3 regions of the Frankia sp. KB5 genome follow, and region 3 is predicted to be linked to each of the others. Evidence: riboswitches for the same ligand, from Rfam matches in the RefSeq annotation. Region 3 holds a riboswitch; each other region holds the start of a gene.
What was found. A riboswitch is a leader RNA that binds a small molecule or an ion and turns the genes downstream of it on or off. The one in region 3 is predicted to bind cyclic di-AMP.
Positions count from the first base shown of each region.

Region 1: it holds a riboswitch for cyclic di-AMP, as region 3 does, so the genes downstream of both, KBI5_RS09930 (transglycosylase family protein) here and KBI5_RS14915 (transglycosylase family protein) in region 3, are expected to answer to the same signal.
Region 2: it holds a riboswitch for cyclic di-AMP, as region 3 does, so the genes downstream of both, KBI5_RS11055 (peptidoglycan-binding protein) here and KBI5_RS14915 (transglycosylase family protein) in region 3, are expected to answer to the same signal.

Region 1 is NZ_MRUJ01000085.1:10,680-15,599, reverse strand. It holds gene fbaA (class II fructose-bisphosphate aldolase) at 1-669, shown strand, start outside; cyclic di-AMP (ydaO/yuaA leader) riboswitch at 1,575-1,809, shown strand; gene KBI5_RS09930 (transglycosylase family protein) at 1,816-2,493, shown strand; cyclic di-AMP (ydaO/yuaA leader) riboswitch at 2,966-3,156, shown strand; gene KBI5_RS09925 (transglycosylase family protein) at 3,159-3,878, shown strand; gene KBI5_RS09920 (DUF3151 domain-containing protein) at 3,964-4,398, shown strand; gene KBI5_RS09915 (adenylosuccinate synthase) at 4,490-4,920, shown strand, end outside.
Region 2 is NZ_MRUJ01000098.1:33,125-39,847, forward strand. It holds gene KBI5_RS11035 (lasso peptide biosynthesis B2 protein) at 1-337, opposite strand, end outside; gene KBI5_RS11040 (lasso peptide biosynthesis PqqD family chaperone) at 334-651, opposite strand; gene KBI5_RS11045 (asparagine synthase-related protein) at 674-2,530, opposite strand; gene KBI5_RS27785 (lasso RiPP family leader peptide-containing protein) at 2,527-2,637, opposite strand; gene KBI5_RS11050 (AfsR/SARP family transcriptional regulator) at 2,831-3,667, opposite strand; gene KBI5_RS11055 (peptidoglycan-binding protein) at 3,925-4,674, opposite strand; cyclic di-AMP (ydaO/yuaA leader) riboswitch at 5,166-5,364, opposite strand; gene KBI5_RS11065 (alpha/beta hydrolase) at 5,897-6,442, opposite strand.
Region 3 is NZ_MRUJ01000143.1:7,682-12,175, forward strand. It holds gene KBI5_RS14905 (hypothetical protein) at 81-404, opposite strand; gene rlmB (23S rRNA (guanosine(2251)-2'-O)-methyltransferase RlmB) at 647-1,738, shown strand; gene KBI5_RS14915 (transglycosylase family protein) at 1,944-2,324, opposite strand; cyclic di-AMP (ydaO/yuaA leader) riboswitch at 2,327-2,502, opposite strand; gene KBI5_RS14920 (peptide deformylase) at 3,000-4,494, opposite strand, start outside.

The DNA.
Region 1 (4,920 bases), on a different contig from region 3:
CTCTTCCAGTCGCACATGTGGGACGGCTCGGCGGTCCCCCTCGAGGAGAACCTCAAGATCGCCGAAGAACTACTCGCGGACGCCGCCGCCGCGAAGATCGTTCTCGAGGTCGAGATCGGGGTCGTCGGCGGCGAGGAGGACGGCGTCGTCGGCGCGATCGACGAGAAGCTCTACACGACGCCGGAGGACATGTGGCGGACGGCCGAGGTGCTCGGCACCGGCGCGAAGGGGCGCTACCTGCTCGCCGCCACCTTCGGCAACGTGCACGGTGTGTACAAGCCCGGAAACGTCAAGCTACGCCCGACGATTCTGCACGAAGGACAGGAGTACGTCGCCAGGAAGCTCGGGCTGCCAGCCGGCGCGAAGCCGTTCAACCTCGTCTTTCACGGCGGTAGCGGGTCGGCTCTCACCGAAATCCGCGAGACCCTCGACTACGGGGTGGTCAAGATGAACGTGGACACGGACACCCAGTACGCATTCACCCGCCCCATCGTGGACCACGTGTTCAAAAACTATGACGGCGTTCTCAAGGTGGACGGTGAGGTCGGCGTGAAGAAGGCGTACGACCCGCGTACCTACGGAAAGCTCGCGGAGARCAGCATGGCGGCCCGCGTCGCCCAGGCGTGTGAGGACCTCCGTTCCGCCGGCACCAGCCTCGGGCGGGCATAGTCGGGCCCAGGAGCGCACGCCGGCTGGCGGGATCGGTTCGTCGGATACCGGCCGCTTGTCCGCCGGCCGGCGGACAAGCGGACAGATAGCCGCCGGCCGCGAACGGGCAACCGAGCAACCGCCGCCGCTCGTCCGAGGACATTCTCCGGACCCCTCGGTCCGACCCTCTCCATCATTTCCGGCGGACGGAACGACCGGCACGCGGCGGACATCCGACCCGCCCCGGTCCGATGCACGACCCGCCGATTTCCCGTACTATGCCGGCCCGCGCGGTCCCCCGGTCGCTCCGACGGCTGGGGGACCACTGTTTAGCGGGCGCGRCATCCCGCTCCTCGCGTAACGCCGCCCCCGCCGGCAACCAGCAGGTTTCGGCCAAATGAGCGGACACGCACCGGACCTTCGGTAACCGTTCACCTACCGCCCCACCCCCAGGGAACCCCTTCGCCCACTGTGGTGATCCGACGGGCGCTTTTCACAGTCGGTGTCCGATTGAATCCGCCGTGTGCAAAAATCACAACGCCGCAAGTTACCGCCCGATTTCCGTTGTTTTTCTCACAAAAACAGGCTTCAATGGACGAAGCGTAGTATCAGGCCGATCACTCGCGTCRATCTCGTAGCAGGGCCGTCACGCCTTTGTCGACATGTCACGCATCTGGCCTGATGTGGGACTCTCCGCTCATCGTCGACCATCGGCAAACAGGGTGATCGGCCGAGCACAAATGCCTCCGCACGCCGTACCGCCAGGTTGATGAGCGGGCGCGCACGCGCGATACCAGGCCGCCAGTTCCTACTCAAGCAGGCGCGCCGAGTGTGCTCTTTTTCACGCACCCYATTCAATGCTTGGCGACTCGCCGGGCGGCGTGGTTATGGTTTTCGCCGTGCCCGGCAACAACGTCGGGCATTCGTCGGGCGGCACGCCGAATCCTGCCCCTGGCCGACGATTTCTCGAACCGGGCGGCAGGAACGGGGGACCCATCTCCGAGTATCGAAAGGATTCGATGYTCTCGGGGTGAAGCCATGTGCGACGACCACCCGGAAAGGTATTTCCGGTGCGGCTTCCGTCTCCAGGGATCCCTGGCACGGCCGGGCAGTTCCCAGCCCRAATCCGACAGCTCACCTCGCAGGCGTGGGGAAGGACCACAAGACATGTCCGACGCACGTATCAGTGGCCGACAATGCCGCGCCGGTACCCGCAGCCGGGCCCGGGCCCTCGTGGTCGCACCAGTACTCGCGGCGGCGGTGGGCGGYACCTTCGCGCTCAGCCAGCCGGCCGATGCGGCCACCACCTGGACGGGCCTGCGGCAGTGCGAGTCCGGCGGTGACTACACGACCAACACCGGCAACGCGTACTACGGCGCTTACCAGTTCTCCGCCAGCACTTGGCACAGCCTCGGCTACGGCGGTCTGCCGCACCAGGCTTCCCCGGCCGTCCAGGACGAGGCCGCGCTCAAGCTCGCCCGACGGTCCGGCTTCGGCCAGTGGCCGGCCTGTGGCCGCGGGATGGGCGCCGACCAGCTCGCGGGCGGCTCGTCGAGCTCCTCGGGCCAGGCCTCGCGCACGACGGAACGCCGCGAGCTGACGGTCAGCCCCATCTCCATGAGCACCCCCGTATTCACCCGTAACCTGACGACCGCACTGGCCAGGCAGGTACGTGACGACGTGCGGGCCTGGCAGGCCCGCGTCAACCATCTGGGCTATCCGATCACGATCGACGGCCRCTACGGACCACGCTCCGCCGCAGTCGCCCGCGCCCTGCAGGCCGCCAAGGGACTCGCCGTCGACGGCATCGTYGGCCCGGYGACCTGGCGGGCCACCTTCCGCTGATCCTCCCCATCAGCCCCATCAGCTCCATCAGCTGATCCATTCGCTCCGCCCCCGTGGCGGAGGGACGACCGCCGCGGGAACCGGACATCCCACCCCGGCGACACCGGTCAGGGGATCTCACCTCGACGACGGGCTGGCCCGACCTGTCTCCGGACGATCTCCGGTTGACGGCCCGTACGGGCCGGCCCGTACAACCCACCACCAGCATCACCAGGACCGCACCCTGACCGGCCTCCGGCAGGGCCGATCTTCGGCAGAGCCGATCTTCGGCAAGGCCGACGAGGAACAGCAGGACCAGCGAGCCACCTGCGGAACCTGTATGGAAGTGGCACGATTCGCGCGATCCTCACTGGTTACTCCGGACCACCCCGGTTTGCGCTCCATGAGCGGTTCTCGCTAGAGTGCCGCTCACTCGCCTCGTCGGCGAGGCCGCCCGGACGGACGCCGAGTCCTGCCCCCGTACGAGCGGCCGGAACGAACATCGACCACAGCGGGCAGGAGTGGGGGACCCACATTTCGGGCGCCGCAAGCGGCGTCCTTGGGGTAAAGCCGGTGCGTCCCGGCCCATGGTGGAGAGCGGTTCCCACCCGGGGTCGGATCCTCCGGCCGGGCCATCCCAGCCCGCACCCGACAGCTCACCCCGCAGGCGACGGGATTGGACTGACATGCCCTCTGGGCGTCGTGGCGGCAGACATCGAGCACCGCAGGCCCCATCGCCCGCCGGTCGCATCCTGCGCACCACCGGCGCGGTCACGRCCATCGTCGGCAGCGGCCTCGCGGTCACCGCGGCTCCGGCGGGCGCGGCCACCTCCGACGACTTCGCCAAGCTCCGCCAATGCGAGTCCGGCGGCAACTACGCGGTCAACACCGGCAACGGCTTCTCCGGTGCCTACCAGTTCGACGACCAGACCTGGCAYGGGCTCGGGTACTCCGGCCGCCCGTACCAGGCATCGCCCGCCACGCAGGACGAGGCGGCCGCGAAGCTCTACAACCAGCGGGGCTGGCAGCCATGGCCGTCCTGCTCGGTCAAGATGGGCCTGACCAACAACGGCCCGGCCAGTGTCCCGGGCGGCTCCGGTGACGTCATCCAGCAGGCCATCACCCCGGTGGAACCCCCCATGACGCTGGACCGGGCCCGCCGGGAGATGGGGGACGGCTCGTTCAGGGGCACGGTCCTCGACGCGTCCCTCAGCGACGACGTTCGCCCGGACGCCTTCGTCTGGCAGGACAGGATGCGTCAGAAGGGCTTCGTACTCACCGTCGACGGCAAGTTCGGACCGCAGTCGCAGGGCATCGCCGCGCTGTACTCGTACCTCACCCGGGTGAGCGACGGTCAACCCGGGGTCGTCGGCCAGAATCTGTGGAACGTCAGCGTCAGGGCCTGACCGACCGGTCACCGTGCGCGCAGGGCAAGCGCGTCCGGGGTGACCTCCATGACGTGTGCGGCCGGTCGTCGGGCAGGATGCACTCATGACGACGCCGTCCACCTCGGGAAAGCCCAACCTGCTCTCCGGTCCGCCGCCGACGCTCCTGCCCTCCGACGCGGCCGCGACCGATGCGCTGGTCGCCGGTGATCCGCCGGATGCCGTCGCCGCCCGGCTGCCCGCGTTCAGCGTGCCTTGGGCCGCGCTCGCCGAGCTCGCGCTCACCGGCGGACGACCCGTCGAGGCCTATGCCTACGCCCGCACGGGCTATCACCGCGGCCTCGACGCCCTGCGCCGCTCGGGCTGGAAGGGCAACGGGCCGATCCCCTGGTCACACGAACCCAACCGCGGGTTCCTGCGTTCGCTCGCCGCTCTCGGTCGGGCGGCCGCGGCCATCGGGGAGGCCGAGGAGGCCACCCGCTGCCGGACGTTCCTGGCCGACAGCGATTCCGTCGCTGCCAGTGAGCTCGGCTTCACCTGACAGTGAGTTCATCAGGCCGCGTCGGTGGTGGAGACCAGCGAGGATGCCGCAGCCGGCCCCACGACCCCGCCATCCCTAGTAACCTCGCCCGGTGCCTGCTCTTGTCCTCATCGGTGCCCAGTGGGGCGACGAGGGAAAAGGAAAGGCGACCGACCTCCTGGGCGGCGCCGTCGATTACGTCGTCCGGTACCAGGGTGGCAACAACGCCGGCCACACCGTGGTCATCGGGGCGGAGAGTTACGCGCTCCACCTGATTCCCAGTGGCATGCTGCGGGCCGACTGCGTTCCCGTGATCGGCAACGGGGTCGTCATCGACCCGGGCGTGCTGCTGGCCGAGATGGACGGGCTCACCGCCCGCGGCATCGACGTCTCCCGGCTCCTGATCAGCGCGAACGCCCATCTGATCATGCCCCATCACCGGGCGCTGGACCGGGTCATCGAGCGTTACCTGGGCAAGGCGCGGATCGGTACCACCGGTCGCGGCATCGGTCCCACCTACGGCGACAAGGTTGCCCGTACGGG
Region 2 (6,723 bases), on a different contig from region 3:
CGTGCGCGGCGAACGGCGCGATGGTGCGCACCCCCACACGCCACGTCGGGAACGTTCCGGTCAACCGGCACAGCAGGGCGGTCGCTATCGAGCGGGGAACACAGCCCCGCGCGCCGCGGCAGGTGAGGCTCACGGCTGTCACCGCCTGCCGGGCGGCGAGCGCGGTGCCATAGTCGGCCGGGCGGGCGCCCGCGCCCACCCCCGTGAGCACCCGGCAGATGCGGGCCGGCGACTGGGTCGCGAGCACCCGCGCGATCCCCACGGCGACCAGCGCGCCGAGCCGACGAGCGAGGGACGGTTTCGCCTCCGGCCGCTCGACCACCATCGGCGCGGTCACCGGGCCCGCGTCCGGGGATCGCAGACCGCCTCGGTCTCGGGTGACCATCGGGACTCGGGCTCGGCCTCGATGAGGCCCACGTCCGCGAGTTGGGCGAGCAGACCCTCCACGTCGCGGCGCGCCGTCTCCGGGTCAACCTCGCTGGTCTCACACAGCCCGCGGACGGCGGCTGCCGTGTCACCGCCGTCGAGCAGGATCCGCAGCACCAGGTCACCCGAGGGGTTGAGGGTCCAGTATCGGCCGTTGTCGATATGGAGGAGCACCGCTCCGTACTGGGTCGGCGCCCGCACCACGTCAGGCCGCAGCGTCACCATGATCACTCACTCCTCCGGTAGCTCAGTCAGGGCCCCGCCGGCTCGCGAGCACCCGCAGCCACGCGTCCGCCGCGAACGTCGGTCGCAGCGCCTGGTGGCGATGACCAGGTACGGACGAAGATCGGCACGCCTGGCGCAGCGCGTCCGACTCGATCAGGCCGAGATCGGCCAACGGGCTGTCATCGCACAGCTTCACCAGGACGTCCTGGCTGGTGCGCAGGCCCTGATCCTCCTCGGCGGCGGTATCCGCCTTGGTCTCGCGGCGCAGGCATTCCTGCGGCACCAGCCGGCGCATGGCCTCCTGCAGTAGCGGTTTGTACTCCCACGGACCGGTGCGCTCTTCGGGCCGCACCGCCAGCACCGCCCGGACCACCCGCTCGTCGAGGAAGGGTGCGGCGAGCGGCGGGCCGACCGGATCGGCGAGCTGGTCGAACAACCGGAACACCGCCGCGCCAGCGCGGATGGCGAAGAGATCGGCGTGGCCGTCCCGGGTCTCGGCCAGCGGCCGGGCGCGCCGGACGGCCTCCGCGAACGCTCCGGCCAGCAAGTCGAGGGCCGTCGGCGTGAGCCAACCCGGGACCACAGGCGGAAAGGCCCAGTCGAGCGAGGCCAGGACGCCCGGGTGGGATCGGCCGGAACCGGCCGGACGGCGCGCGTGGCCGACCGTGGCACGGCGGGCCTGGTCGAGCGCATCGGCCATGTCGGCGAGGCAGTCCCGGTAGCCGCGCGGGCGCATCATTCGCAGGCACGCCATCCACGGCCAGCCCTCCTGCGCTCGGTGTCCGCGCAGGTCGTGCAGCGCCCGCCGGGGCCGGCGGCGCAACAACCGGGGGAGGTAGGCGGGACAGCCGTAGGCGACCTCGTCACCACCGAACCCGGTGAGGTGCACCCGCGGCCCGTACAGCGCGACCCGGTCAAGACCCGCGCGCAGCTTCGCCCGGTCGCCGATGCCGACGAACGGCCGGTCGAGCGGTTCGTCGGCGTCGGCGATGCCGTCGTAAACGAGGGGAAGCCCGGCGGCGGGCAGGATCTCGCGCGTGACGCCAGGGAGCGTGGCCGCGGCCCGCGCGGCGTCGTCGTCACCGGGATCGGGGGCGATCCCGGTGAGCGCGACCACGTCGGCGGGGCCGCGCGCGGCCAGGCAGCACACCGAGGTGGAGCTCAGTCCGCCCGACAGATCACAGCTCACTGTCCCGCCGCCGGCGACCCGCGCCGCCACGGCCTCGGCGAGAGCCGCCCGCAGGGTCGGCGCCCCCTCCGTGCGGGACCGCACCGGTGCCGGTCGACGCCACCACCGCAGGACGGTGGCCTTCTCGTCAGGGCCGACGAGAAGGTAGTGATCCGGGGGCAGCGCGTCGATCGACTCCCAGAGCACCAGGTCATCGAGCGGATGGGGCGGTGACGGGTCGAGCAGCGACAAAGCCAGCGCCGTCCGGTTCAGCGGGGCGCCCGTGAGCCGGGCAAGCACGTCGGCGCGGTCGGCGGCGACCAGGTGGCTGCCCAACCGGGCGGTGAAGACCCGCCGGGTTCCCGTCGGGCTGCCCTGGACGCGACGGTGGCTGTCGATTTCGGCGATCACGTGGTAGTCGCCGGCCACGGCGCGCGCGAGGTCGAGAGCGTGCACGTCACGGGCCGAGAGAAGCAGCCGCAGGAGCTGTCGCGCGTTGGTCGCGGCACACCCGATCAGGGCCAGCCGCGAGCGCCCGGCGACGGCACTGACCATGGCATCGTCCGGCCAGTTGCCGACGATCCACGGCCGCCCGGAGGCATACCGCAGCATGCGACGAGCCCCCGGCGGACGCACGACGGGATCACGGTCGGCCAGCACCAGAAACCAGCAGGACGGAATCGGGACCACCGCCACCCCGGCCGCCGTCACGCAAAACGCCGCCAGGAGTAGTCACGCCCCCAGCCCCAGCGGCCGTTCGTCACTGCGGCGAAGCTGCCGGCATCTTCCAGTCGCGGGGGGAGGTAGATAGCCTTCATCGTCTTCTCCTCAGCGGTTTCCGCGCGCCCTCGCCCCGGTGGCGTGCGCCCCGGTGGCGATACACGGCGGCGCCGCGCGCGTGGCCCGGGCGCCGGCCGGCTGGTCCAGCCCGTATGGTTGAAATTCCCCCGCCGGGTTCACTGGCGGTTCAGCTGACTTCCGGCGCACGACTCGGCCGGCACGGCCGTGGCATCAGGTGACCCACGAGTCCGGATTCAGTACATGCTGATGGGCACGCCGCAGTTCGACACCGGGCTCGATCCCGAGTTCGGTCACCAGCCGCCGGTAGACCGTCTGGTACTCGGCCAGTGCCTCGGCCCGCCGGCCGGTGTGTTCCAACGCAAGGATCAGCTGGGCCCAGAGACGTTCCCGGGTCGGATGTTCGACCGTGAGCGCCCGCAGGGTCGGCAGCACCCGGTCGTACTCGCCGAGGGCCAGGCGGGCGTCGATCAGGTCCTCGCACACCGCCCAGCGAGCCTCCTCCAGCCGGAGGACCTCCGCGCCCGCGATCTCCGCCGGGAGCTCGTCGAAGGCGTCCCCCCGCCACAGCGCGAGGGCGCCTTCGAAAAACCCGGCGGCGCGTTCCGGCGAGCCGGCGCGCACGGCGGCGCGGCCCTGCTCGGCGGCCGATTCGAACCGCTTAGCGTCGATCTCACCGGACGRGACGACCAGGCGGTACTCCCCCGGCCGGCTCTCGATGRGCCCGGGGCCGTTCCCCCCGGCTCCGGACGTGTCCAGGGGCGGCCGGAGGGTGTGCCGCAGCTCCGAGAGATAAGTCTTGATGTTGCCCCCGGCGGAGCGCGGCGGGGCATCCTGCCAGAGCGCGAGCCGCATCCCGTCCACACTCACCCACTGGCCGGCGTGCAGCAGCAGGGTCAGCAGCAGTATGCGCTTCTTGCGCTGGTCGATGCGGACCTGCTCGCCCGAGGATCGCCGCACCTCCAGCGGCCCCAGGACCGCGAACAGGAGACCGGCCCCGGTCACGGAGGATGCGTTCGGACTCGCCTCAGGTAGGTAGTCGTCGAGCATCGTGGCTCTCATCGATCGGGCCCCCGTTTCGGTTTTCCCGTGCGGGCCGGCTGGTCKCGTGCGGGCCGGCTGGTCCCGCCCGGGCCGATGCCGTCTCCCGACCCGGTGCTCCCGGCCGGGTGCTGGCCCGGTGGCTGAATACCCCCACCTCACCCCGGGTAGTCATCCGGTGCGTGCGGATATCGAGCAGCGCCCTCGGGCGGGTCGGGAACACCGGCCGGCGGCAGCGGAGCCCGGTCGGCGGGCCTCGATCAGAGTCAGATCCCGAGCTTCGCCCGCGTCTGCGGTCCGACGATCCCGTCAACCACCAGACCGTGCTTCAGCTGGAAGTCCTTGACCATGTGGTTGGTCTGGTACCCGAACTTCCCATCCACGCTGATCGGGTAYCCAAGGCTGGCGAGCCTCTTCTGGATCTGGTGGACGTCGAGGCGGAACCCGAGGCCGACGGCCAGCGACGGGTAGCGGGCCGCGGGTGCCACCACGGCCGCACGCACCGGGGCAGRCAGCGAGGAGTAGGAGATGTTCGTGAACCGCACGCCGCGCGAGACGGCCGCCGCCGCCGCCTGTCCCCGGGCCAGGTAGCGGTAGTGCAGGCCGTTGGTGTAGGCGCTCCAGGCGGTGATGCCCTGGCCTTCACAGACCTTCTTCGCCGCCCAGGCGTTGACGGCCGGGTCGTAGAGGTTGCGGTTACCCACCCAGCCGGCGTGGGCCCGCATGTTGATCTGCCACAGGCCGCGCGAGTCCTCGCCGTAGGTGGCGTGGGCGTAGGGGTTGCCGCCGGACTCCGCAAGAGCCACCGCGACCCAGGTGGCCAGCGGAACGCCGCGGCAGCCGGGCAGTCCCGCGTTCGCGGCCGCGCTGGCGATCGTCACATCGGGGACCGTGGTGGCGGCCCTGGCCGGGCTCGCGGTGGCGAACATGCCGGCGCCGGCGCCGATCACACCGACGGCGGCGACAACGGCGCCCCGGGTCCGGGTGGAACGTTTCCGATGCTTTCCCTTGGCCATTTCTTTGACATCTCATTTCGGTGTCGTCGAACACAGACGGGTGATCGAGGGGAGGGATGCCGCTCGAAGGAGGGCGAGCGGAGACGACCGCGCTGGAGAAGGGCAGCACCCAGTGCCGGTCTGCCGGTGCGCCGAGAGGCCGTCCGGGGACGACCGGGGACGACCGATCGACGCGCCCTGGGGATCCCGGGGTCGATGGGCTGAACAGCACGGCAGGCGGCCGTGGTCATTCCGTTCCAGGCCTGGRGGGCCCGGTGGACGGCAGGGGTCAGCCGACCACAGACGACGAGGCCGGGTGGCTTTCAGCCGAGCTGGTGGTATGGCGCGTCAGCGCGATCGGCCGGTACGGGCACCGACCGGATGGCACGTTCTCGCGAAGACGTCAGGGCGAGAACGGCGCCCCGTATGGCGGGGACGCACCGCGGGTCGCGCCGAACGGCGTCACGGTCCAGAAGACCGGAGCCGAGCGTTCCTGAAACACAGGCAACGTCGAGTCCTTCCCGTACGCCTGCGAGGTTAGCTGTCGGGTTCGGGCCGGGAAGCCCGGCCGTTTCCGCGGCGTGCGCGTAACGGCTTAACCCCAAGGGTGGCCCGCAACGAGCCACCCGGAGGAACGTGGTTCCCCCGCTTCTGCCCAAGATCTCTCGGAGGGAGCTGCGGACCGTGGACAGAACTCGGCGTCGGCCCGGAGCTGTTGATACCCCGCAACCGTAGCGAACTACAGACCGTAGTGACAAGTACGAGTTGTGCCGAATCTGGGCGCATGTTGGTCACGATGCGTGCATAACGCTGCGATGCCGCAACTCTCGGACATCAATAGCAGCTACCGGTAGCGACGCAGATCACCCGTCACGACCGGATCTTGGCGATATGGCCGGTCTGTCGAGACGGGGACCGGTGGCCACGAGGTCCGGTAGTCACCGGGACCGCCCGGCCGTCCGGCAACCCAACCCCGGCAACCACGGCAAGCGGGAAGCCTGGCCCGGGGGTCGGGTGGCGTGCGGACGGGTACGCAAACGCGAACGGCGCAGGCTTCGAGCCTGCGGCTCGAAGCCTGCGCCGTTGAAAAACGGACGATGCGGTACGGGACGGACGACTGACCCGCGGATTCGCGTGATTCGCGCCGGCACCCGCCGAGGAAACACCTGCTGAGCGGTTGGGCCTCCCGCGAAGGCACACCCCGATCGGACCGGCACGCGGGCGCGCCCGGCACCGGGCGAGATCAGTCGACCGACCGGTCCCGCTGCCGTTGCCGTGGGGCCAGCCGCGAGACACGGAGATTCTCGAGGAACAGCAGGATYTGCGCGCCGACCGCACGCCGGCCGGGGCCGGCGAGCACGCCATGCCCCCCGGGCAGCGACGCCAGCCGGGCCCGGCGCGCGGTCCGCGTCATCATGCGCGCCAGCGCAAGCGGGCTGACCTCGTCGCGCTCGGCATGGAGCAACAGGATCGGCAGGTCGGGAAGCGACCGTGGGATCGGTTGTCCCGGATCCTCGCCCGCGATCTTCCGGTACACCAGCGGRAGGTCGAGCAACACGAGGGCATCCGGCCGGACCGCTGGCGAACCGGCGCCGACCAACGCCCGCAGGGCCCCGCTGTCCGAACCCAGCAGGACGAACGGACCATCGGGGGCACGCGCCTCACCAAGGGCGAGGACGGTGTCTCTCCCATGGTCGAGAAACGTCACCTGATAGCCGTCGAGCGCGAGCCGGAAAGCTAGGCCCTCGAAATGTTCGGCGGATTCTCCACGACCGGGAAGAAGGACCACACTGGCTCTTCTCGAGTGGGTGGGATCACCACTGGGCCAGTAACGGGTTCCCGGCCCCCCCACATATCCACGGGGGCGCGGATGAAAGTATGACGACGAAACCATGGACGACACAGCATGCTCCGATCGGAAACCGTCCAGAGATGTACCCGGTACTGACCGGACATCGATACCGAGGCGGCTGGCGTCCACGCAGGCGATGACGATCTACGGACAGACCTATCGAGTGACCGTGAATCAGGAGAACGCCAGGGAGAACACCGAGAGCGAGGGAAATCCGA
Region 3 (4,494 bases):
CGCATCCCGGGGAACCCCGGGCCTGCCGATCGGCGTGGTCACGCGGCCGCCGCTCATGACCCGCACCTCCGCTCGCGTCGTCACGTCGTCTCCCCGGGTCCGCCTGGGCCGCCGGGCCGGGAGGTGGCGCTCAACGTTCTATGCCGGGCATTCTCCAGGAATGTCACCGCCGCGGCGGTGACACCGCCAGGTCGGGGAGCACACCCGCCGAACGCCCGCGACGGCGTGCCGCGCGGCCCGGCAGCCGTGACGAGCGCGGTACCGTAGGCCTCCACTCCGCCGAGCATGGTGAGACTGGCATCGAGATCGTCGATGTTGATCAGGTGGCTCCCCGCCTTCGCCATGGGGCACCAGCGGTCTTCGGCCCGCGACCACCCGGCGGCGGGTGGAAGAACGATGCGCACCTGACCCTCCTGACGCCGGTGAGGAGCGGCCGGACCACATCAGGTCGGGCCGTGGGCCTGCCGGCCCTCAGGATAGGGCGCCGGGTCCCCGGAAACGGCCATGTCGAGGTATGCCCATGGCAGAGCTCCTCCGCCGAGTTCCCGCCGAGCTCTCGCCGAGCGCGCCCCGACACGCCGGTGTCGTCCGCCGTATACCGTGGTCACATGGTCATTCCCCGGGCGTGTACTGGTCGGTGGTCCTGATGGCCGGCGCCGCTCGCCGGGACAGCGGGATCGCCCGCGGCGGTCAGGGCGGTCGGGCCGCCAAGGCCGGTTCCCACCGCAAGGGGGCCTCCACGGGCAGRGGCGGTCACGGCCGCAAGGCGCTGGAGGGCCGTGGGGCCACTCCGCCCGCGCAGCTGCGCCCCGGCCATCCCGCCCAGCGTCGTGCGGCGGCGGCTGCGGCGGCCCGTTCCGCCTCGGCCGGAGCCGAGCGGGGTCGAGCGGCCGCCGGCCGGCGCGGGGATGGTGGCCGCGCCGTCGCAGCTGCGGCCACCACCGGGCCGAGCGCCGTGGGGGGTTCCGCGGGGGCCGGGCGCCCACGGRGGACCGAGGGCGACGAGCTGGTGGTCGGGCGCAACGCGGTGGTCGAGGCGCTGCGGGCCGGGGTACCGTCGTCGACCCTTTTCATCGCCGGCGGGCTGGACTTCGACGAGCGGCTCGCCGACGCCCGCCGGCTCGCCGGGCGGGCCGGGATCGCCGTGGCCGACGTCGGCCGCACGGATCTCGACCGGATGTGTGGCACCGCTCCGCATCAGGGTCTCGCCCTCGTGGTACCGCCGTTCCGGTATGCCCATCCGGATGATCTCCTCGCCCGCGCGCGCTCGTCCCCTCCGGGTCTGCTGGTGGCGTTGGACGGGGTCACCGATCCTCGCAACCTCGGGGCCGTGGTGCGCTCGGCCGCCGCCTTCGGTGCCCACGGCGTCGTCGTTCCGGAGCGTAGGGCCGCCGGCGTGACCGCCGCGGCCTGGAAGACCTCGGCGGGGGCTGCCGCCCGGCTGCCGGTGGCGCGCGCCACCAACCTCGCCCGCACGCTCGTCTCCTACGCGGCGGGCGGCCAGTTCGTTGTCGGTCTGGCCGCGGACAGTGAAGTGAGCATCGACGAGCTCACGATGGCGACCGACCCCCTCGTCCTGGTGATCGGTTCCGAGGGACGCGGGTTGTCCAGGCTGGTCGAGCAGCGCTGCGACGTGAGGGTCCGGATCCCCATGGCGGGTGCGGTGGAGTCCCTCAACGCGGGGGTGGCCGCCGGGATCACGCTGGCCGAGATCGCCCGCCGCCGTCGGATCGGCTGAGCCGGCCGATCGGTGGGTCCGCCGGGTCTCCGCCGGGCGGGGCCGCGGAAGTTGAGCTGGCCGACGTCGCCGTGACCGGGAAACCGTGACCGGGAAACGTAGCGCGCAGCCCCGTGTCCCGGACGGGACACGGGGCTGCTGACCGCGCGCCGATCAGTACCGGCCGGGCGCGGACGGTGAAGGCTGGCGCGGGAAGTCGGGCAGCTCAGATCTTGTGACCCCAGCACGGCTTCGAGGCGTACCAGGGGCTCGTCCCCTGCTGGGCGTACAGGATGCGGGCGCGCTGCCACTGCTCGGCGACGCTGGCGTGCTGCGGCAGACCCTTGCCGCCGACCCCGTGCCAGGTGCTGGGCAGAAACTGGAACAACCCGCCGGCGCCGATGGAGTTGACCGCGCGGGGGTTCCCCCCGGACTCACAAGGGATCACCTTGGAGAGGAAGTGGTCGGCGTTCGTCGACGCGCTGGCCGGTTGGGACAGCGCGAGGCCACCGCCGATCGAGGCCGCGAGAGTGGTGGCGGCGATCAAGGCCCGGGAACCGAGCCTGATGCGGTTGAGACCACGAGCGAGCGAACGAGCGTTGGACATTGAGTTGCCCTTCCCCACGCCTGCGAGGTGAGCTGTCGGGTTCGGGCTGGGAATGRCCGGCCGCGCATCGCGGCTTCACCCCGAGGACGTCTTTTATCGGCGCCCGGAATTGGTTCCCCCGCTCCTGCCAAAGGTTTGATTCTCGTCGAGCGGGGGCAGGATTCGGCGTGCCGCCCGACGCATGCCATCAGGTGACGGCACGGCAACGAACATAGCTGAGAGTGACCCGGGAAAAACAAGAGTACGTGAGGATGCACACAGTGCACCCCACTTACTTGTCCCGATCTTTTTAATGGTGTTTCGCGCCCGCGTMCGCGCCCGATCCTAGAGGTTGTTCAGTGGGCTGAAAATCCCCAGTTCGTGGCTGGGTCGTCACGCTGACGGTAAACAATAKGCGATGCGTGGGGAATCTGTTCCGCCGCGTGGCGATCGAGCCTCCACTACCCGCTGCCGGCAGTCTCTAACCAGGTTCCGAAAAAATCTGTGTCGACGTTCCGGCGGACCCGCACCTATCGCCTGCTTTCCGGACTATACGGCACGAGGGAACCATGTCATATGTCGGATCTAACAGTCCGTGTCGGACACCCGGTCCCGGCGCTGCGCCGTCGGCACGTGGGCACGTCGGCATGCCGACGTGCCGACGTGCCGCCCGCGGGGCGGGTGCGTTCGGGTTGGTCAGCGGTTGTAGGACCAGGCCGAGCCGGTACCCCGGTACTGCTCCACCGGGATCGGTGTGGTTCCGGCCCGCATCCGATCCGTGTAGAGCTGACCGTGCAGGTGATCGATCTCGTGAGCGACGAGCCGCGCCAGCCCCTGCCGATAGACGGTGATGTGCCGGTTGCCATCGATATCGGTGTGTTCGACGTGCAGCTCCAGCGGCCGGGGGACGAGGCCACGGACGTCGAAGAAGCTCAGGCAGCCCTCGTACTGCTCGTCGGTCTCTCGGGAGGTCTCGATGACGCTGGGGTTGAGCAGCGTGAGCGTGTCGCCGCCCGCGGTACGCACGATCGCCGCGGCGCGGTTGATGCCGACCTGCGGCGCGGCGATGCCCAGGCCCTTGCCGAAGGTGTGCAGGGCGGACACCCGTTCGAGGGCGGAGGACAGTTCGGCGARGACCCGGCGCGCGTCTTCGGCCTCGTTGGGCAGAGCGAACGGGCGGGCCGGCTGCCGCAGGATCGCCTCACCCTCCTGCACGATGCCGACGGCCGCCATCTGATCGCTGGGACGTGTTCCGGTCTCCGTGGCCGGATCACGTTCCGGCACGGTGGCCCGGAAGTTCCATTCCAGRCGGTAGCGGGCGTGCAGCGGCGGCTCGGTGGTCYACCAGGTGAAGATCCGCCGGTCGCCGGAGTCGGTGCGGGCGACTGCGGTCCGCAACGGGAAGGCATCGGCGGTCATCGACGTCTCCATGCCCCAGACCACGGGATCCAGCTCGGCCGGAAAGTCCAGCCGCACCGAGAGGAAACTCGTCGGTACCCGCACGGCACGCTGGAACCACGGCCCCCACTTCTCCCTGCTTACCTGGTAGCTGTAGTTGATCCACGCCGATTCGCCGGGATAGAGCGGAAATCGTCCTCGGCTGTTCTCGAAGAGCAGCCAGACCTCCTTGAGCGCGTCCCAGTCGGTCTTGACCTGCCAGGCCATCTGCTCGCCGCCACAGTGCGCGCTGAGCTGGAGGTCCTCCCAGCGCAGCGGATCGGATCGGTACAACCGCGCGGAGCGTTCCGGATCTCCCGGGAACCGGTCGACCGATATCCGCATCAGATACCGGGTTACCGGTTCGCTGCCGGCGTTGAGAAGACGTCTTCGCTGGTGGGCGACGTACATGCTGTCGTCGTAGCGGAGTTCGGCCCGGTCCTCCTCGACGACCAGGCCCCCCGGTCCGGGGGGGAGCCGGCCCGGGCTCTCGGCGACGACGGGGCCGGGGGCCGGGGCCGGGTCGACGGAGGGGGTCGCGACGTGGGCTACCGGCGTCGGGCCGGATCCGGCCGGAACCGTTGGCGGCCCGGGCGGCTCGCGCACGTCCCGTGCCGCCTCCCACGGCCGTGCGGCCAGGTGGAAATAACTGCCCGGGATGCGCAGCGCGTCGGTGATGCGTTCGATCAGGGAGAGCCGGGCGATGTGGTCCTCGCCCTGCATGATCCGGCTGACCCTGCTCTGGCTGAGCCCT